2 regions of the Pediococcus claussenii ATCC BAA-344 genome follow, and region 1 is predicted to be linked to the other one. Evidence: a T-box and tRNA genes for the amino acid it is inferred to sense, from the RefSeq annotation. Region 1 holds a T-box; the other holds one or more tRNA genes.
What was found. A T-box is a leader RNA that pairs with one kind of tRNA and senses whether it is charged. The one in region 1 lies ahead of leuS (leucine--tRNA ligase), so its partner is inferred to be a tRNA-Leu.
Positions count from the first base shown of each region.

Region 2: it has a tRNA-Leu gene. The T-box ahead of leuS (leucine--tRNA ligase) is inferred to sense a tRNA for this amino acid. The anticodon was not compared.

Region 1 covers NC_016605.1:1,172,257-1,183,093, reverse strand. The annotation lists gene PECL_RS05700 (MDR family MFS transporter) at 48-1,514, shown strand; gene PECL_RS05695 (class I SAM-dependent methyltransferase) at 1,665-2,222, opposite strand; gene PECL_RS05690 (phosphatase PAP2 family protein) at 2,226-2,846, opposite strand; T-box leader at 2,937-3,143, shown strand; gene leuS (leucine--tRNA ligase) at 3,192-5,609, shown strand; gene PECL_RS05680 (putative polysaccharide biosynthesis protein) at 5,643-7,328, shown strand; gene PECL_RS05675 (pseudouridine synthase) at 7,338-8,057, shown strand; gene PECL_RS05670 (universal stress protein) at 8,097-8,477, shown strand; gene PECL_RS05665 (deoxynucleoside kinase) at 8,610-9,266, opposite strand; gene PECL_RS05660 (Cof-type HAD-IIB family hydrolase) at 9,491-10,309, shown strand; gene PECL_RS10145 (hypothetical protein) at 10,313-10,486, shown strand; gene PECL_RS05655 (hypothetical protein) at 10,503-10,694, shown strand; gene PECL_RS05650 (heavy metal-binding domain-containing protein) at 10,802-10,837, shown strand, end outside.
Region 2 covers NC_016605.1:342,888-353,931, reverse strand. The annotation lists gene PECL_RS01630 (PTS mannose/fructose/sorbose transporter subunit IIC) at 1-246, opposite strand, end outside; gene PECL_RS01625 (mannose/fructose/sorbose PTS transporter subunit IIA) at 275-1,246, opposite strand; gene PECL_RS01620 (hypothetical protein) at 1,642-2,121, shown strand; gene pnuC (nicotinamide riboside transporter PnuC) at 2,363-3,172, opposite strand; gene PECL_RS01610 (winged helix-turn-helix transcriptional regulator) at 3,663-4,043, opposite strand; gene PECL_RS01605 (MFS transporter) at 4,174-5,367, shown strand; gene PECL_RS01600 (TetR/AcrR family transcriptional regulator) at 5,915-6,508, opposite strand; gene PECL_RS01595 (MDR family MFS transporter) at 6,695-8,068, shown strand; gene PECL_RS01590 (DUF4811 domain-containing protein) at 8,068-8,784, shown strand; tRNA gene PECL_RS01585 (tRNA-Leu) at 8,835-8,920, opposite strand; gene PECL_RS01580 (SprT family protein) at 8,984-9,448, opposite strand; gene PECL_RS01575 (Tex family protein) at 9,448-11,044, opposite strand, start outside.

The DNA.
Region 1 (10,837 bases):
CCTGATTATCTCAGACTCATTTATTTTTGAACAAATTTGGGGGCTTTATGAAGAAAAAAGAAACAAACGTAGTTATTGTCACAATTGCAATTTTTATTGCGACATTTATGTCAGCGGTGGAGGGAACGATCGTTTCAACTGCTATGCCAACAATTGTTGGTGATTTACACGGTGTCAGTTTGATGAATTGGGTTATTTCAATTTTTCTATTAACAAATGCAATTTTTACTCCAATTTATGGAAAGTTAGCTGATATATTTGGAAGAAAACGAATTTTTAATGTTGGAATATTTATTTTTTTAGTGGGTTCAATTTTGAGTGGATTAGCTAATTCAATGACTACTTTAATCATTTGGCGAGCTTTGCAAGGTGTGGGTGCTGGATGCATTATGCCTGTATCGAATACTATCATCGCAGATATTTATCCAATCGAAAAAAGGGCACGTATTATGGGATTTAATGGCGCTGCCTGGGGAATTGCTTCAATTATTGCCCCATTATTAGGTGGATTTATTGTAGATAAATTAACATGGCATTGGGTGTTTTTTATAAATGTCCCAATTGGCATTATAACGATTCTACTCATTCAAATATTTTTGCGGGAAGAAGTAAAAGTAAATGATAAACCAATTGATTTTTTGGGAAGTGCTTGGTTAATGCTTGCTTTACTTGGGTTAATGTATGGATTCCAATTGATTGGAGAAGCACATTTTTCACCATTTATGCTATTGATCTCATTTGTACTTTTTATTTTAGGAGTGGTTTTATTCATTCGACAAGAAAAAAAGGCAGTGGACCCAATTATCTCGCTCAAACTTTTTCAAAATAGAACATTTGTTATTCAAAATGTAGCTACAATGTTAGTAGCGGGTTTTTTGATTGGTTTTGAAGTGTATCTTCCAACGTGGACACAGGGAATTTTAGGACTACCAGCCTCATTAGCTGGATTTGCTGTAACGCCAAGTTCCTTGTTGTGGATTTTTGGCTCATTTTTGGCGGGTAAAATGATGGTGAAGTTGTCACCTAATAAAGTTTTAAGTGTTAGTTTATCAATACTAGCGGTTGGTAGCCTCATATTAGCAGTTGTACCAATTGAAACACCGTTCTGGTTTTTCTTTGTAATCTCAGCGATTTTAGGAACGGGATTTGGGATTACTATTACTTCTACAACGGTTACCTCGCAGCATCTAGTTAGTTCTGATCAGATTGGAGTTGCTACTTCGTTTAATACTTTGGCGCGATCACTTGGTCAGACAATTATGATGTCTATTTTTGGAATTATTATGAATAGTAGTATGAATAGTGGAGTAGCACAGAATAGTCGTTACAATATGGGAATGATGAATAAATTAATTAATCCGCAAACTGCTAAAGAATTACCTAGTGACTTGTTGGGTGGATTACGTTTGATTCTTTACTCAGCTCTTCATAATATCTACTTGTCTGGATTTATATTAATCCTAATAGCTTTAGTGGTGAATATCTTTGACCGAAAAACGGCTGAAAATAGTTAGTTAATTCCAGCATAAAAAGCGGGACATAGGTCGGAAAATAACGAGTATTACTAGCAATATAAACGATAGATATTTTGTTATGCAACAGATCCTTAAAAAAAGATATGGTTAAAGAATTATTGGATAATCAATATTGTAAAACATACTCCACTATTTCTTTTCAATAATTAATAAAATGGGCGGTTGATTGATCTGATTAAGGAATTCATAGCGCAGGACACTAAATTCTTGTTGTTCTATTTGGCTTAGATAATGGGTTATATGGTCTAATTCATCCTTGCCGCCTGGGTGCCCGTAATAACAAACAACAGCAATTCTACCACCAACTTTGAGTAAACGAAGGCAGGAGTTGATAGCCGGAATAGTAGTCGAAAAATGTGTAATGATTGATTTATTATTTCCCGGAAGATATCCAAGGTTAAAAATTGCAGCCGAAATCGGATTAGACACATAGTTATCAATCTTAGAGTGAGAATCGTTAATGAGTGTTGTCTGGCTTATTAAATCTAATTGTGTAAGTCGATCTTTAGTATGGTTGATGGCATCTTGCTGTATATCAAACGCATAAACATGACCAGTAGCACCAACTGATTTAGCCAGAAATTGGGTGTCATGACCGTTTCCCATAGTGGCATCAATAACATTGTCACCTTTATTGATAATCTCTTGTAAAACGATATGACTATACTGCATTGAATTTTTTAGCATTTTCTAAAACTCCTTAATTAAAATATAACGTGAAATTTGTAAAATCATGAATCCTAGAAGCATTCCACCAATAATGTCAGATGGATAGTGGACATTAAGATATACCCGTGAAATTGGAAGTAGGATCAGTCCGAGACTCCAAATAAAGTTTAAAACGAATTTAATAGCCTTATTTTTAATGATTTGATTTGTGATGATGATTAGTCCACCAAATAAGGCGATTGCAACTACAGAATGACCGCTAGGAAAGCTATAACCTGTAGCTCTAACTAAATGAGGTAATGGGCGTGGCCTTTTAACCCACTCTTTAATTAAATGATTAATTAAAGAACTACCAAAAGTAGTAAAAAGTAAGAAAATTCCGTATTTGAAATGTTTGCTCACTGTGAGAATTAAAAGTATAGCGAAATTGATAATGATGAACGGTATTTGGTTACCAATTTGCGTAATTATCTTAAAAAAAGTTAGTTTTAGTGGACTAGGATCTAATTGAATTAAGTTTGTTATAAATTTATCAAAAGGGTAAAGCGTTGTCGGAACAAACTTTACGGTTAAGGTTAACAAAATAAAAAACACTAAACTTAGAATAAAAGGCGCAAATTGTGATGTTTTTGTTGTCCTCATGAACTCCTCCTATGTGGTATCCTTCTCTGGTATATTACCATATGTAGGTTTGCAAACTGAGATATAGTTTGATACTATTATATCAACATAAAGTCAACGAAGATAAGGAATATTAGACGCTTATATTTTACAGAGACCAGGTGGATAGTGTGAACTTGGAGATTGATGCGTTCGAACTCGCCTTTGAGTTTCCTGCTGAATTATAGTAAGGGGAACGTTTTTCCGCGTTAAGGAATCAAGAGTGTGGCTGTAAGCTACAAACCTAGGTGGTACCGCGGAACAGATTTCGTCCTAAGAGATTTTCTCTTGGGATTTTTTTGTTGGCAAATTTTAGGAGGAATGGATATGCCCTTTAATCATCATGAAATAGAACCAAAATGGCAAAAGTACTGGTCAGACCACGAAACATTTAAGACAAACGCAACAGAGGATAAACCCAAATATTATGCACTAGACATGTTTCCGTATCCATCAGGACAGGGATTACATGTGGGACACCCAGAAGGATATACAGCGACGGATATTATGTCGCGCATGAAACGCATGCAAGGATTTAAAGTTCTTCATCCAATGGGATGGGATGCTTTTGGTTTGCCAGCTGAGCAATATGCTATGAAAACGGGACATAATCCTAAAGATTTCACAAAAGATAACATTAAAAATTTTAAACGACAAATTCAATCACTAGGTTTTTCATATGACTGGTCCCGTGAAATTAATACTACAGATCCTAGTTATTACAAGTGGACCCAGTGGATTTTTGAACAAATGTACAAAAAAGGTTTAGCATACGAGAAAGAAACACTTGTTAACTGGGCACCTGATTTGATGGGGGGCACTGTTGTTGCAAACGAAGAAGTTATTAATGGGCGTACTGAACGTGGCGATTTTCCGGTTTTTCGAGTACCGATGAAACAATGGATTTTAAAAATTACTGCTTACGCTGATCGTTTACTTGATGACTTAGATCTAGTTGATTGGCCTGAAAGCATCAAGGAAATGCAACGTAACTGGATTGGTCGCTCGGTCGGAGCTAGCGTTAACTTTAAGGTTGAAGATACAGAAGAAAACATTGAAGTATTTACAACCCGTGCTGACACATTGTTTGGTGTGACTTATTTAGTGGTTTCGCCTGAACATGATATTGTTGAACGAATTACAACAGCCGAAAACAAGGCTAAAGTTACAGAATACCAAAAACAAGTTGCTACAAAATCCGATCTTGAACGAACAGATTTAAATAAGGATAAAACAGGGGTCTTTACCGGTGCCTACGCTATCAATCCGGTTAATGGAAAAAAAGTGCCAATTTGGATTGCTGATTATGTCCTTTCATCATACGGAACGGGTGCTGTTATGGCTGTTCCTGCTCATGACCCGCGAGACTTTGAATTTGCTAAAAAGTTCGGAATTGAAATTATTCCGGTTATTGAGGGGGGAAATATTGAAGATGGTGCCTACGAAGGTGATGGGACACATATTAATTCTGCCTTTTTAAATGGCTTGGATAAACAAGCTGCTCTTTCCTCAATGTTAACGTGGATTAAAGAAAATGGCGTGGGTGATAAAAAAGTTAATTATCGTCTTCGAGATTGGGTATTTTCTCGTCAGAGATATTGGGGTGAACCTATTCCAATTATTCATTGGGAAGATGGAGAAACTGGGCTGGTTCCTGAAAATGAATTGCCTCTGCGTTTACCAGCGACAGATGATTTGAAGCCTTCTGGTACCGGTGAAAGTCCACTTGCTAACTTAGACGACTGGCTTAATGTCGTCGATGAAAATGGGCGAAAAGGACGACGTGAAACTAATACAATGCCACAGTGGGCGGGAAGCTCATGGTACTACTTACGATACATTGATCCAAAAAACGATCAAGAAATTGCCGATAAGCAACTCCTCAAAGAATGGATGCCAGTTGATTTATACGTTGGTGGTGCTGAGCATGCCGTATTGCATCTTCTATATGCACGTTTTTGGCATAAGGTGCTTTATGACTTGGGAGTTGTTCCAACTAAAGAACCCTTCCAAAAATTGGTTAATCAAGGCATGATTCTTGGTAGTAATCATGAAAAAATGTCCAAATCAAAGGGAAATGTTGTTAATCCAGATGATATCGTCGATAAATATGGTGCAGATACGCTGCGTATATACGAAATGTTTATGGGACCTTTGACTGAATCAGTTTCTTGGAGTGAAGATGGACTAAATGGAAGCCGTAAATGGCTTGACCGTGTATGGCGGCTGTTTATTGATGATGACGGTAAATTACGAGACCGCATTACTAAAGTTAACGATGGAAAGTTAGATCTAATCTTTAATAAAACTGTTCAAAAAGTTTCTAATGACTTTGAAAATATGCGGTTTAATACTGGAATTTCCCAGCTAATGGTATTTATAAATGAAGCTTACAAAGTGGATTCTATTTATGTTAAATATGTAGAGGACTTTGTAAAAATCCTTTCGCCACTTGCTCCACATTTGGCAGAAGAATTATGGAGTCGTTTAGGATACAAGGAAACGATTAGTTATGAAAAATGGCCCACCGTTGATGAATCTAAATTAGTCGAGGATACTGTTGAGGTAATCTTACAAATAAACGGAAAAGTCCGAGGACGTCTTACTGTTGAAAAGGATTTAAAACAGGAACAATTACAGAAATTAGCAATGGACAGTGACTCTGTTCAACAATGGATTAACGGAAAAGAGATTCGGAAAGTAATCGTTGTTCCTAATCGGATTGTTAATATCGTTGTTGGATAATTTTGGAGACATTATTGAAAGTAGGGAAGCACCATGGCAGATCAGCCGAATAAAAATGATAGTAGTGACCTTGAATATATTGGGTCACAACCCCTTAGAGAAGGACAAAAAGTAACTTCTTCTAAATCTCAAATGCTTGAGGGATCAGTCTGGATGACAGCGGGCAGTATTTTTTCTAGGATACTTGGCGCAGTTTATATCATTCCTTGGGTAATTTGGTTTGGTGTGTACAGTAATCAGGCTAATGCTTTATACGCTAAAGGATATAATATTTATAGCTTGTTCTTAATTGCTGCAATTGCTGGAATCCCTTCTGCAATTGCTAAACAAGTTTCACATTATAACGCACTTAATGAATTTGCCTTAGGACAAAGGCTCTACAAAAGGGGTCTGTTATTGTCAGTCGGATCAGGAATTGTTTGTGCTTTAATATTATTTTATGGTGCACCTTTTCTATCTGCTGGATCTGAGAGTGTCGTTCCTGTATTGCATGCGTTGGCATGGGCAGTTTTAATCATTCCAACAATGAGTCTGACTAGGGGATTTTTCCAAGGTTACCAAGAAATGGGTCCCTCTGCTATTTCTCAGTTTGTTGAGCAATTGGCGCGAGTTGGTTATATGCTGGTGACTGCATATTTAATTATGGGAGTTCACCATGGTGATTGGGTATTTGCTGTTTCACAATCAACATTTGCTGCTTTTATTGGAGCGATAGGCGGTTTTCTGGTGTTAGGATGGTATTTTCTAAAATATCGTAAACGTTTGAAAACACTTGCTCAGGCTAGCTCCAATGAGCTGGTTGTATCCACAGGTGATTTATATCGGGAGATTATTGCACAAGCGATTCCATTTATTATCATTGGTTCCGCAATTACTATTTTTCAATTAATTGATCAGTATACTTTCTTTAAAATTATGCAAATGACAAGTAGCTATACCACTGATATTTTAAATACTATGTATGCCATTTTTGCTTTTAATGCAAATAAATTGGTCATGATTGTGATTTCATTAGCGTCTGCAATGGCTGTAACTTCGGTTCCTTTACTTTCAGAAGCAAAAACGCGAGGGGATTCACGAGCAATTAGTCAACAAGTAACTGAAGCCATTTCGTTATTTTCATTTTTAATGATTCCTGCAGCCCTTGGAATGGCCGCAATTGCACAACCTGCTTATACACTTTTTTATCATTTTAGTGGAGTGGGGACAGCTATTCTTGAGTTTAATTCATATGTTGCAATTGTTTTAGGGGTTTTCACGGTGATTTCTGCTATCATGCAAGGAATTGGTGAGAATAAATTAGCAGTTCGTTATTTTCTGTACGGGGTCATAATTAAATTTATTGCGCAAATTCCACTTGTAATGGCCTTTTCAGCTATTGGCTCATTAATGTCGACAGCAATTGGTTTTGCTTTTATTAATTGGTTGATTTTAAAGCATATTAACGATGAATATGGCATTGATTATCAAGTTATTAATGAACATTTGACTAAAATTATTTTATATTCACTAGGAATGTTTGTCATTGCATGGGGAGTGGCACATGGAATGTATCTATTTATGAATAATGAAAGCAAAGTTGCTGCGTTGATCGTTGCTTTGGTTGCTGCTTCGGCTGGTGGTCTCTTCTATCTTTATTGTTCACTTAAGAGCAGATTAGCCGATGAAATGCTGGGTAGTAGAGCAAGTCGTCTAAGAAATATGTTAAGAATAAAGTAGGTTGAAATGTTGAGAGTTGATAAATTTTTACATGATATGAACGTTGGTACAAGGACTCAGATTCGAAAACTAACTCGTGATGGGCAAATTAGTGTAAATGGCGAAGCTGTAAAGTCTGGTCGAGTAAAGATTGATCCTGATCAAGATGAGGTGCAGCTTAGTGGTGAGGTAGTTCAATATCAAAAGCACTTTTATTTTATTGTTAACAAACCGATTGGGGTACTGACAGCAACGGAAGACCGAAAGCAAAAAACAGTCATGGAACTCTTTAATAAAAATGACCGTAGACCAGATTTATTTCCAGTTGGAAGGTTAGATAAGAACACTGAAGGATTACTTCTAATTACAAATAACGGGGAGATTGGGCACCGCTTATTATCGCCTGAACACCATGTTGATAAAGTCTATGAAGCGACTGTAACAGGACAAATTAGTGAGGGTGCGGCAGCCAAATTTGCTAACGGATTAACGCTCAAAGATGGTACTCAGTTGAAGCCTGCCGGTCTGAAAGTTAAAGAATATTCTAATTTGGAAAAAACGACAACGGTGGAAGTAACGATTAGCGAAGGAAAGTATCATCAGGTACGACGCATGTTTGGCGCTTTGGGTGAACGTGTTCTTAGGTTGCGACGAGTGAAATTTGGTCCATTGGAGCTAGATGTGGGACTTTTGCCTGGTCATTATAGAGCTCTAACAGACGAGGAAATCGTAAACTTGGAAAATCTATAGGGTACACTGCTATAATAAAAACAGGAAGGCGGTGCTACTATGGATTACAAAAATGTTCTTTTTGGATATGATGGTTCTCCGGAGGCCCAAAAAGCCTTTGAGAAAGCAATTGAGATTACAAAACAGAATCATGCTAGGTTGGTCATTAGCGAAATTGTTAAACAACAATACGCGAATACTGAAAGTGTGTCATTGGGATTTGGAATTGCGAGCACTGATATTGATATAAAGAAGGCACTGATGGAACGCGAGCAGGAGCTTGAAGTTTTAAAACAGAAAGCAATTGAAGCAGGAGTCAGTGATGTTCAAATAGATTTAAGAGTGGGAAACCCAAAGCAAGAACTTTCTGAAGATATTCCCGATAAGTATGATATTGATTTAACGGTATTAGGTGCTACTGGATTGGGACGAGTTGCATGAGTTGTGATCGGCTCGACTGCGAGTTATGTTGTAGAAAATTCTAAAACTGATGTATCAATTGTTAAGTAGGAAAATTAAAAAGTGTTCCGGAGAACTCACTGTGAGGTGAAGTTGCTCGGAACACTTTTTGATTTAAATGGCTTGATTGTAATTAGCCTTACGTGTCTCTTTTAATTTTTTATCAATTTGTTGCAAGATGATATTAACATTTTTTTCTTCAGATAAATCATAAGTTTGTAAATCGATTTTCATTTTAGGGCTAGCATCATATTCTTCGTACCATGTTTTATATGCTGTCCACATTTTTTTATAATAAGACTCAAGTTCAGGGTTATTGTCGAATTGTTCATAGTCACGACCGCGTTTTTTAATTCTATATAGGATAGTATCAAAATCAGTTTCAGCATAAACCATCAAATCTGGAGCCTTCTTAGGCAGGTTCTGGAGTTCACCCATCATGTTATCGAGCAAGTTCATATAGACGCCGAATTCTGTGTCAGTAATGTTGCCTTCCTTATTGTTTTCGCGTGTGAATAAGGCATCTTCATAAATTGAACGATCAAGAACATTATTATCATCTGCCAGAGCCTTTTTAATCATTTGGAATCGTTTATTCAAGAAATAAATTTGGAGTAAAAAACCATAACTTTTAGGATCAGAATAGTAAAGTGGTAATACTGGATTATCGCCTACTGGTTCAAAAAAGGCCTTTGAACCATAAAAATCCGCAATTCTACCTGTTAATGTTGTTTTTCCGACACCAATCATTCCTGCTGTAATTATCACCATGCTTTGCCCCTCTTTTTTACAATTTAACCAAGGGATAGTATATCATATAAAAATTCACATCAACATATTGTGCTTTGAATTTTTTTGTGCATGAATTGCACGAAAACGGTCACATTTGTTTTATATTAATTTAGTATTAAATTTAAAAAAGTTACTGTATATAATTGAAAACCCTTTCCAAATCGGCTAATCTTAAATTATATAAGAATAGAGAGAGGTTACGTATGATTAAGTTAATTGTTAGTGATTTAGATGAAACATTATTAGGCTTGGATGGAAGTATCTCGGATGAAAATATTAAAGCAATAAAAAAGGCTCAAAAAGCAGGTGTTAAGTTTGTACCTAACACTGGTCGCGGATTTAGTTCAGTACAAGGTTTATTACAGAAATTAGGATTGAAAGACCAAAAAGAAGAGTTTGTTATTTCTTATAACGGGGGTGCTATTGTTGAAAATGCTGGTTTAAAAGTTGTACAGACTAATGAATTAACATTTGAACAGGCGAGTGAAATTTATAATATTGCTATGAAAGTTAAGGACTTTGATACGCATGTTTATACGCTTAATGATGTTTATATTTATAACCCACTTCAAGCTGATTTAGATTATATTGAAACACGTGGTGTGAGACCAATTGAGTATAAGGAAAAGGACCTTAAGTTACTACGGAATGAGAAGATAATGAAAGTAATAACGATGAATCCCGATTTTAACCGATTGGCTTATATGAGGGACCTCGTTTTAAAAAACGTTGATTTTGACTTAAATGTTACTTTTTCGTCTGACCGATACACGGAATTCAATAAAAAGGGTGTTGATAAGGGACTTGCCACACTTGAGCTAGCTAATCGTTTAGGTATTAAAAAAGATGAAATTATGGCTATTGGTGATAACGGAAATGATCTGCCAATGCTTTCTAAAGTTGGGTTACCAATTGCAGTTTCTAACGCGAATGACCAAGCCAAAAAAATTGCTAAGCACGTTACCAATGGTGACTACGTTAACGGTGTTGCTGAAGCAATTAACAAGTTTGTTTTGGATTAGATAATGAAAAAGATTTTTTTGAATGGGTTTGTTTTACTAGTTTTGACGGTAATGATAGGATTAGTTACGTACTTTTCTGATATTAGTTTAACCAATAAAATCATTATTTCAATTTTGATTTTGCTAGGGTTAGGTATTTATATTAAGAATGTTTTAGACCAAAAAATGAAGAAATGAGAAAAAAACAGACACCATGAAAATTTTAAGGATAGTTGTACCATTGATCATCGCAGTTGTTTTAGTTTTATGGACGGAATTTGGGAAACTTAGTGGAGTTGCTTTATATTTAACTTGGGGAATCGGGCTAGTGTTAGCAATGGCACTGTCAACCTATTTTGAAGTTAAAAGTCGAATGGCAGATACGAATAAAAGAGAAAATGACTGATCAGTGGAAGCTGTTAGTAAAGGGCAGTTTAATTCTGTTAAAATGTTTATGAGTTATAATCAATGGATCTTCTAATTGATCTAAATACTAGAGTGAGGTAATCAATAATGTTTATAACAACTGAAGGAATTAATGTTGGACAT
Region 2 (11,044 bases), 830 kb from region 1:
TGCAGAAGCAATAGATGCCAAGGCGGCATCAGGAGCAACGGCAGCTCCAACGTTTGCCCAACCAAGAGCAATCATTTGAAGTGAGCCACCTAACATAAGACAGGGAATTAGTTGACCAGTTACCAAACCAATCAAGGTACAAGCGACAACCGGTTGATGGAATTGAAATTCATCAAGAATACCTTCCATACCAGCTAAGAACGCTACAATAATAACTAAGATTATCTGAATAGCATTTAAGTTCATGGTAATTTTTCCTCCATATTTTAATTAATTATTTTTGTTCATTTAACATGTTTTGAGCTTTTTTAAGGATATCATCAAGGTTACCCCTACCATCTGAAGGAACCTTACGAACATCAAAGCTAACACCATCTGATTCTAACTTCTTAAATGTGTCAATATCCTTTTGATCAAAAGCTAAAACCTGATTAGGTTGAACTTTTCCTGTTGAATGAGCCATCGAACCAACATTGATTTCCTTCAAAGGAACTCCGCCTTCAACAGCCCGTAAAGCATCTTCTGGTGTTTCAAAAAGCAAAAGTGCTTTTTGTCCACCGAAGTGTTTGTCATCCTTAGCTATTTTAATCATTTGCTCAATCGGAACAACGTGTGCCTTGACCCCAGCAGGAGCAGCCTGTTTGATCAAGTTTGAACGAAGTTCGTCCTTTGCAACAGCATCGGATACAACAATAATCCGAGTTGGATTAACAGATTTTGACCAAGCTGTTGCAACTTGTCCATGCAATAAACGTGAATCAATACGTGCTAATCCATATTCAAGGCTTCCTGGTTGTCCAGCATTGGCAGTAGAAGCAGCGGCAGCTTTAGGAGCTTCCTTTGGTGCTAATTCTTCTGGACGAATTTTGACACCATCTTTAGCTGTTTCAATGATATGAGCAGCAATTTCTTGTGCACTCTCCATTGATAAGCGTGATGCGTATGCCTCAATTAGCATTGGTAAGTTCAAGCCAGCAACGATCGCCCACTTGTCCTTGTGTTCTTCAAACAAGTTATTAACTTGATTGAATGGAGTTCCACCCCAGAGATCGACCAAGAATAATACTTGGTCTTGGTTATCGAAAGAAGCAACTGCCTCTTCCAATTTTGCGTGAATGTCGTCAGGTCCTTCACTTGGCATCAATGTAACAGCTTTTACATTTTCTTGTTGTCCGAAGATCATTGATCCGGATTGCAAGATACCATTAGCAAACTCGCCATGACTAGCAATGATAATCCCTACCATTTTCATACCTCCTATTTTGTCTTGCTACGGTTGAATTAAAATATCGAATAATGTCAAAACCAATCCGTAACCTTTTCATCTTGTTGCGGTATCAACTGACACACAGTCAATTTGACCACCCACTTATATATAAGCAAATACCGTGCCAAAATACACTAATCGCTATAAGTGCTTTTTGTAAGGCTTTTCATAAATACACTAACTCACTTAATACAGTATTGTGTATTAGTTTTGTGTATTTTTTAAGCAAAATTTAGTATTTTTGAACTTCTGATCCGCTTTTTAAGGTTTTATTTACTATTGTGTATTAGTTACAACAAACTTTTCAGTCTATTTTTAAAGCGAGTATAATGTATACTATATTTTAGCAATTACATATTTATAGGAGGATTAACATGTTTAACTTTTCAGTTAGCTTTATCTTTTTCTGGATCAAGGCACGTGTCGATGTTGATACAACTGCTTTGAATGTCCGAACGCCAAATCTACTATTAGGATTTATTCCATCTGGTCGTACCAGTCAAAACGTTTCCATTAACACAATTTCTAACCCAAAGGTCCATTCAAAAATCAGCTTTATTCCATTATTGATTGGAATAATATTACTTGCTTGGGGAATTTTTGAAATGATGGGAAACGGAATGATCCTCGGAATTATTCTCGCTATTATTGGCATTTTGATTGGAATTTCCGCATTTCAAAGTGCACTTTCATACGATGCTAATGGGAAAACACATGAAGTCATTGCTCCTTTCTTTCAGAAGAGTTCCTTGGAGGATATTCGCAAGAGCATTCAAACTCAACTTGATGAACTATCAAAGGTCGCTGCAGCAAAGACTGATGATAACTCCAAACAATTCTTAGAAGATTTGTAATATCAAATTTTTTCTACGTACTTAATATTTTCTCATTAAAAACTAGTCATTTACTTTTGACTAGTTTTTTTATTTTTCCAACGCAATATAAAAACCCATTACAATGGTTAATTAAGATCCACCATCTATAACGGGTTACATATCTTTTATTAATAATTTAGAAAGACATTGGCGATTATATGATATATAGGTGTTTACCCACGGATTATATGTTACGGCTATGACATATAGAAATAAAGCTTTATTTTTTTGCCTCCTTTTGGCCAAAGAACCAAAGATAGGCACCATACATAGCATTTATTAACATAATGATTTGTAAGATAAACATTGAGGTTGAAGCCGGACTTGATATTTGTAATTGGTTAAACCAAATAACCACATTAATACCATCCAATGCAATCCATGCCACCCACTGAGATCGATAACCATATGTCATCAATACCATTCCCACAATTCCTAAAGGTAACAGGGTAGCATCCAAATAAACTTGAGTTCCATTAAGTTGCTTACTAAAGAATAAAACAATTAAATAAATTGTAATTGTGACTACAAGCCAGAATAATCCTTCTAACCAGCTGAAACTCCGTGATACTAATTCCTGCTTATCTGTCTGTTGTTCTATTTTATTGTTCCAAACTGAAATCCCAACAAACTGCATAACTAAATAAAATGTTTGGGAAGCAATATCTCCAATGAGTCGATTATTTAAAGCTATGATAAGCCAAACGGCACACCCAAGAGCTCCCCAACTATAATTGGTCAATCTCCCTTGATCAACAAGTATTAGATTTAAAACCACTGCTGTACTGGTAACGAGACCGATCCAACCGGCAAAACTAAAATCGTGTCCCAAAATAAATGTTGCAAAAGTTGCAATTAGCATAATAAGCATTATAACTTTAGTAGTTTTTCGCAACGTTTTTATTTCACTAACATTCCGCTTAAAACTAAATGCCTGTCCAACGGCATAGGGTAATTTCTTTATGCTCGTGAATAATTTCGAAAAAAGTGTATTGGAAATATTTTGAGGCAAGTTTGTACTATTTTTCATAATGTAAAAATCTCCTTAGTTGTTTTTAGACAGCCGTGTTCGGAAGCAACGCTGTAAAATCATATAATCGCCTGAAATTCAGAATATACTTTTCAATTTTTACTGTCAAACTGGCCACAGTATTCCAACAAATCTCAATATAAGACCCGCAACAACCAATTGCTTTTATGTATAATGCGCATTAACCATGAACATCACGTCAATGGCGCACTTGCTTCAGCCCCCAAAACGGATCTGAAGTATAACAAAATCTAAATTTAATTTTTGAACTAAATAGCGGAGGCGTAAGAAAACAAGTCGAATGATTCCACTTAAATACAAGGACCAAACGACGAATAGCCCATCATCATTTGGCCCTTTTTCTTCGCCCATAGGAATGGACAGCATTATGAGTATTAAAGTTCTGTATAACAAAACATTTGATGTTAGCAAGCTATTAATGCTCGTCATTTTTCGATTTATGTCTTACTCTTATTCCTATACATTTCTATTAATTTTGTACCACGTCATCTCTATTCAAAAGCTGTACATCGCATCCACTTTCTACCTGTCGATCAACGTAGTTTTCTCCCCATTTGCACATTAAATTCAACACTGTGCTTAAAGAATGACCATATTCAGACAAAGAATATTCCACTTTAGGAGGAATCTGACTATAAACCTTACGGTTGATAATCCCATCATGTTCAAGCTCCCTCAACTGCTGCGTAAGCATCTTTTGCGTTATGTTTGGAATCACACGTTTTAGCTCGCCAGTTCGCATTGCTTGATGCCGTATATGACATAAAATAATTGGTTTCCACTTTCCACCAATCACTTCCATCGTTGCCTCCACCCCTATATTATAAGTTTTCCCTTCATTTGCATCCATTTAAATCACCCTTATATCAAATTATTACTTTTTTGTACCTATAGCACTAAAAAGTACGTAGTTGTCTATTTATTACGTACCAGTATAATACATATCATTGTCACAAAAAACAAATTAAAGGAGAGATAATATGAAATCAAGTAAAATTTCACCAGGTTTAACTTTAGCCGCCCTTGCAATTAGTGCTTTTGCAATTGGCTCTACCGAATTTATCAGTGTCGGATTAATGCCATTGATCGTAAAAAGCTTTGGTATTTCACTTAGTTCAGCTGGGTTAACCGTTTCAATTTATGCACTTGGTATCACTTTTGGTGCACCAATCTTAACCGTTCTAACAGCAAATTGGGACCGTCGCCGCTTAATGTTAGTCATTATGACCATTTTTATAATAGGTAATCTAATCGCCGCTACCGCATCAAGTTTTGGCATGTTGCTTGCAGGTAGAGTTGTTGCTTCACTTGCACACGGAATATTTATGTCAATTTCTTCCATTATAGCTGCCGATGTTGTGGCTCCAGACAAACGCGCTAGTGCAATTGCAATTATGTTTACAGGGCTGACTGTTGCCACCGTAACTGGTGTTCCTCTTGGTACCTTTATTGGACAACACTTCACATGGCACTGGTCGTTTATTTTTATTGCTATTATTGGTTTAATCGGTTTAGTTTCCAACTATTTTCTAATTCCAAATAACTTACCTCATCCCAAAAAGCGTCCAGACTTACACGGATTTAGTCGTGTATTATCTAACAAACCGATTCTGTTAATGCTTATTATTACAGCATTGGGATACGGAGGGACGTTTACTGCATATACTTATTTAACACCAATACTAGAATCGTACATGCACTTTAGCTCAGGTGCCGTTGTTATAATTTTGATTATTTACGGAGTAATGGTAGCAATTGGAAATACCCTTGGAGGACGATTTGCTAATAGTGAACCACTTAATGCCTTAATCGCAATGTTTGTAGGTCTGACTGTTGCCCTACTCCTACTGTTTGTCTTCATTCATGAGAGCATTTCAGGATTGCTATTAGTATTATTAATGGGACTGTTTGCCTTTATGAATGTACCAGGTCTCCAATTATATATTGTTCAACTTGCCGAACGTTACACTCCCGATGACATTGGCCTCGCTTCAGCACTCAATATCTCTGCCTTTAATGTCGGAATAACCTTGGGATCATTCGTTGGCGGCCAGGTTACTTCTTCGCTTTCGGTTACTTTAACCCCATTATTTGGGGTAGTTATGGTACTGATTGCAATTTTAATTATCGCTATCCTTAAAAAAATGATGTTTCATTCAGACAATTCATTATAAGCACCTATATATAAACAGAGAAAGTCTGTAAATAAAAATCTAGCAGTCACAAATTCAACCAATAAAACGATTAAAGATTCAATATTATTCAAAATCTTTCATTCCAACTATTAAAGAAATGAGCTACTCATTAAAGTTAACGTTTTCGACTCACGGCCCTGTTGACTATTACCTAATTGAAAGTGGCGTTGCTACATGATCTTATCCTCACATCATTGGAATTGATTAAAAGTGGTGAATCATAATTCAAAGAAATTATGATTCACCACTTTTTATTTTGTTAAAGTTGACTAGTTAGAAGACCTTTTGATGCCTCGACGCCACAAAAAAATAACCATCTTCAATTTCATAATCAGATTGTTTTTTGTATATTTCTATTAATCCGTGCCACTTATCTCAATTCAAAAACCGTGTTTATCTATAACTTTGACCCTCTAGTATAGAGTTTAATTGTAGTACCTCGATCAATAAATATTATTGATAAAACATCTTAAAATCGGTTTGTTTTGTATTTTAGTTAGTAAAAAATCAATAATTTAGCGCGTCTTTATTTATTCAAACTATATTTATACGTGGGAACCAGTACGTTATCCACAATTTCTAGCAAATCTTTTTTTGTTATAAAACCGTCTGTTAATAGAGCATCCACAACTAGCATTACCGGTAAACGAACTGCACGTTTGCTTATTTTACTAATATTCACCTCACCACGTTTATCAGCCCGGGTCAAAACTTTCATTATCCTCTCAACAGTTTCATTTTCTTCTGATGATATTTGTTTAAAAAGATCAAAAACATGGCTTCCTAACTGGTCTACCACCAATCCTTGGGCTGCTTCTTTACCAACAATTTCTAAAAATTGAATTGTTGGTTCTAAAAGCTCAATCAGATCATCACGCAAATTCCCAGTATCAGCATCTGACTGTCTAATTTGGGGACCAAATTTCCTAAATGCCATTAAGAAAATGATAGCTTTTTTAGGCCATCTACGATATAAAACCGTTTTAGTTGTTTTTGCCCTCTTTGCAATTCCTTCCATTGAGGTCTTTCCGTATCCCTTATCCTGAAACTCTTTCCAAGCAGCTTCCAATATGTCGTGTTCTAATTCTTTTCCTCGTCTACGAGTAGTTTTCTTTTCCATTTTCAATTTACCCTTGCTATTTTTTTACATAAGTTATATGATTCTAAATTGAAGATACGGTGGTATCTTATTTTAGATTATTTTGTACAAATACATTATAACAAAAGCCTTTGAAATAGAAACCACGGTGTCTTAAAAAGTGAGGTAATTAAAATGAAAGAAAAAAACAATTTAGCTAAAATTGCAATGATATTAATTGTCGGAGCTGTTGCACCAATGCTTGATACAACAATGACAAATATTGCAATCAGCACTATTATGAATGATTTAAACGCCACGGTAAGTGCTACCCAGTGGGTTACTACTGGATACGTCTTGATGCTTGGAATTGTCATATTATTTACCGGATGGGCGGTTGACAAATTCAGCGGAAAGAAACTTTATATCTCTGGTTTATTGTTATTCTTAGCTGGATCTATCGTTTCTGGAGTTGCAACCAATATTCCAATTCTAATGTTAGGACGATTAATTCAAGGGGCTGGCTCTGGAGTAATAATCCCACTCCTAACCACACTTATAATTCGGGCAGCTAATGGTGAAGGACTCGGAAAAATAGCAGCAACCATTGGTCTTCCAATGGTTTTAATTCCAATATTGGGACCAACTGTGGGTGGAGGATTCATCATTGACAAGTTAGATTGGCATTGGATTTTTTACATCAACATACCGATCGTTATCATTGCCTTAGTTCTACTTCAATTCATGATGCCAAAGTTTGAACCTCAAAAAACGGATAAAAAATTTGATTGGTTTGGGTTCATTTCGCTAAGTGGTATGTTCAGTGGGCTATTAATCGGAATTGTTAATTTTAGCAGTAATAACACCATCTCAAACCTAGATGTCCTAATTCCCATTTTCATTGGTTTAGATTTAATGATTGCGTACGTTATATTTGCAAGTAAGAATCCGGATAAGGCATTGGTAAGCCTTAAAATGTTTCAAGTCTCCAACTTCTCCGGAGCTTCCGTAATTCTTTTAATGTCTGGAGTCGCCGTAAACGGAGCAATGTTCTTACTTCCGTTATATTTACAAAACGTTCGAGGCTTAAGTGTCATTTGGTCTGGAACTTACTTGATTGCACAAGGTTTGGGGATGTTGGTTACCCGGACAACCGTTGGAAAGCTAACTGATAGCATCGGTGCTCGATGGGTTGTCCTAGTATCAATCCTCGTTGCAGTTGCTAGCACTATTCCATTTGTTTATTTCGATAAAAACACTAATATTTGGTATCTATTAATTGCTTTGTTTGTCAGAGGAATGGCACAGGGTGGGCTTACAATTCCTGTTATGGCAGATTCGTACGTTGGTATTCCTAAAAAATTAATTGCGGATGCAACAAGTGCTTCGAGAATGTTTCAAAATGTTGGTGGAGCATTTGGTTCTGCGATATTAGCTACTGTCATTCAAAACAACATTAACGGCGTCGTTCCAACGGTTGCACATTTAACCACTGCTTATCATACTGCCTTTATCTGGTCGATAGTGATTACATTAATTGCTGCCATTCCGGCCTGGTTCTTATCCCATAACATTTCAAAAAAAGTGGAGGTAGCGAAATAATGTTAATATTCATAAGTTTACTTTGCATTGCAGGGATAATCTTTATAACAGTTAATTCCAAAATCACACATAAAATCTTAATTGGCTCCATTTTAGGAATGTTGCTTCTACTTTCTCAAGTTATACTTATTGCAAACGTCAATGCACATTGGGGAACCGAAATTAACACTAGTTCAACTTCTACAAAGATTGATTCAATTGCTACTTTTCCTGGAGATAATAAGGTATTAGCATATCGTAATGTTGGTAAGAAAAGGAACATGCACCAAATATATGTATATAAAACAAATAGTAATTCTAATAAAAAATCCATGACCTATTCAGATGGATTAAGTGTTAGATTAATTCGTTCTAAAACAATGACGGCAAGAAAAATAAAAAAAGTTTCCTATTATCACTATAAAAGCGTATTCGCACAATTTCTCTTCGCTGGAATTCAGAATGAACATCAAATTAAAAATACTACGGTTACATTTAGCCTTCCAAAAAACTGGACTGCTTTATCTACTACACAGCTTTCTAAAGCTGGCCAGGATTTAAAAAAGAACCAAAAGCAACTTAAAATTAATATGATGGCAAAAATAAAAGCCTATTCAATAACTAATCCTAAGCAGGCTCGTAATCCCCAGGCGTTAAAGAATGTTCAAGAAAAATTGCTACAAGAAGAGGTTCACAAGACAATTCAGCGATATTCTAACAAAAAGATACCATATTAATTATGTGCAACAAAAAAGGACTTGGAAAATTTTCCAAGTCCTTTTAAATATGCGGCCAAGAGGGTTCGAACCTCCACCCGGGTAAATCCGGACAGGATCCTTAATCCTGCGCGTCTGCCAATTCCGCCATGGCCGCAAAAGCTTACCAGATAATATTAGCAAAAACAGCCCCATCTAGCAAGCTTTTTATTAAAAAACATTATGCACTTCGTTCTTCTTCAATTAGAGTAAGCCTGCCGTGGCACTTTCCGCACCTGTACTTCTCGGTATTAATATGCCGGTGACGTATATATATCTGTCCACATTTTTGACATTGATATGTGAGCTTAAGTTGGTTCTTGCGACGCTTTTTAGAATCCGGCGCGTATCGTAAGCCACCTGTTTGCACCAATAATTGTTTAAAATGTGGATTATTATGAGCAGGCTTCTCGCCACTTAAATGTAAAAAGTAATGTACTAATTCATGTTTTATAACCCCAATTAAGGTTTCCATATCATGTTGTTCCAACATTAGCGGATTAATATCAATATGGTGATCTTTTAAATGATACCGTCCGCCAGTGGTTTTTAATCTTCTATTAAAGAAGATTTGATGTTTAAATTCATGGTGAAAACTACTGTGAGCTATCTCCTCGGTCAACACTTGTAACTCTTGATCTGTCATTATTTTTTATTCTCATCCTGTATCATTGTTAACTGAATACGATGTCGATTTAAATCAACGCTTTCCACCCATACTGTGACGATGTCGCCCACTGACACAATATCGCTTGGTTTCTTAACAAACTGTTTGGTTAGCTTGGAAATGTGTACCAAGCCGTCTTGCTTGACCCCAATATCAACAAAAGCGCCAAAATCAATCACGTTACGAACCGTACCTTGTAGCTCCATTCCAGGTTTAAGGTCTTCCATAGTCAAAACATCCGCTCTAAGTAACGGTGCCGGCATAGCATCACGTAAATCACGACCTGGTTTTTGTAAAGCTTCTATGATGTCGGTCAGGGTTTCACTCCCTATCTTAAGTTGGTTGGATAACTGCTGAATATTTGCATTCTTAAGCTTCTGAATAGTTTCATCCTGCCCCAAAGAATCCATTCCAATTCCTAAGTCTTTCAATAACTGTTTAGCAGCTTTATAGCTTTCTGGATGAACATCAGTATTGTCTAGCACATCTTTGCCATCAACAATTCGCAAGAATCCGACCGCTTGTTCAAAAGCCTTCGGTCCTAAACGTGGTACCTTTTTAAGCTGATTACGCGCATCATAACGTCCGTTTTCATCACGAAAATTAACAATGTTTTGAGCCGTTGTTTTAGTTAAACCAGAAATATGTGTTAATAATTCTGGGCTAGCTGTATTAAGATTAACCCCAACTTGATTAACCGCAGTTTCCACAACTCCATCAAGCTGTTCGGTCAACTCTTTTTGTGGCAAATCATGCTGATATTGACCTACGCCAACTGCTTGTGGATCAATTTTTATTAACTCTGCTAGTGGATCTTGCAAACGACGCCCGATACTGATGGCACTTCGTTCTTCAACCTGTAATTCAGGAAATGCTTTACGTGCTTCTGGGCTTGCCGAATAAACGGATGCCCCAGCCTCATTCACAATGACATAGTAAATCTTTCGATCAATTTCTTTTAATTTCTGCGCAACAAACTCTTCCGACTCACGACTGGCTGTCCCATTTCCAATTGCAATCATTTCAACCTGATACTTATTCAGAAAATCTTTGAAGAGTTTTCCTGCCTCAGCCCTTTTTGATGCCGATGCTGGTTTATGTGGATAAATTACCAATTTATCCAAAAATTTCCCGTTTTCATCCATCACAGCTAATTTACATCCTGTACGATATGCAGGATCAAATCCGAGAACTACCTTTCCCTTTAAGGGTGCTTGCATCAACAAATGATATAGGTTATCTCCAAACACCTTAATTGCTTGTTGACTTGCACTTTCGGTTAATTCCGCCCTTAATTCACGCTCAATTGCCGGTCCGATAAAACGCTTATAAGCATCTCGATATGCATCTTCAATAATTGGAAGAGCTTCTCCAGTCTTATCTCCAATAATTCTAAACCGCAAAAAGCGTTCAATCCCATCTTCATTAACGTCAATCTTGGCTCTAAGAACTTTTTCTTTTTCACCACGATTAATTGCTAGCATTTGGTGTGATACAACTTTATTAAATTGTTCTGAAAAATCATAATAAAGTTTGTACACTTCATTTTCATCATGTTCTTCGCCTTTTGACTTA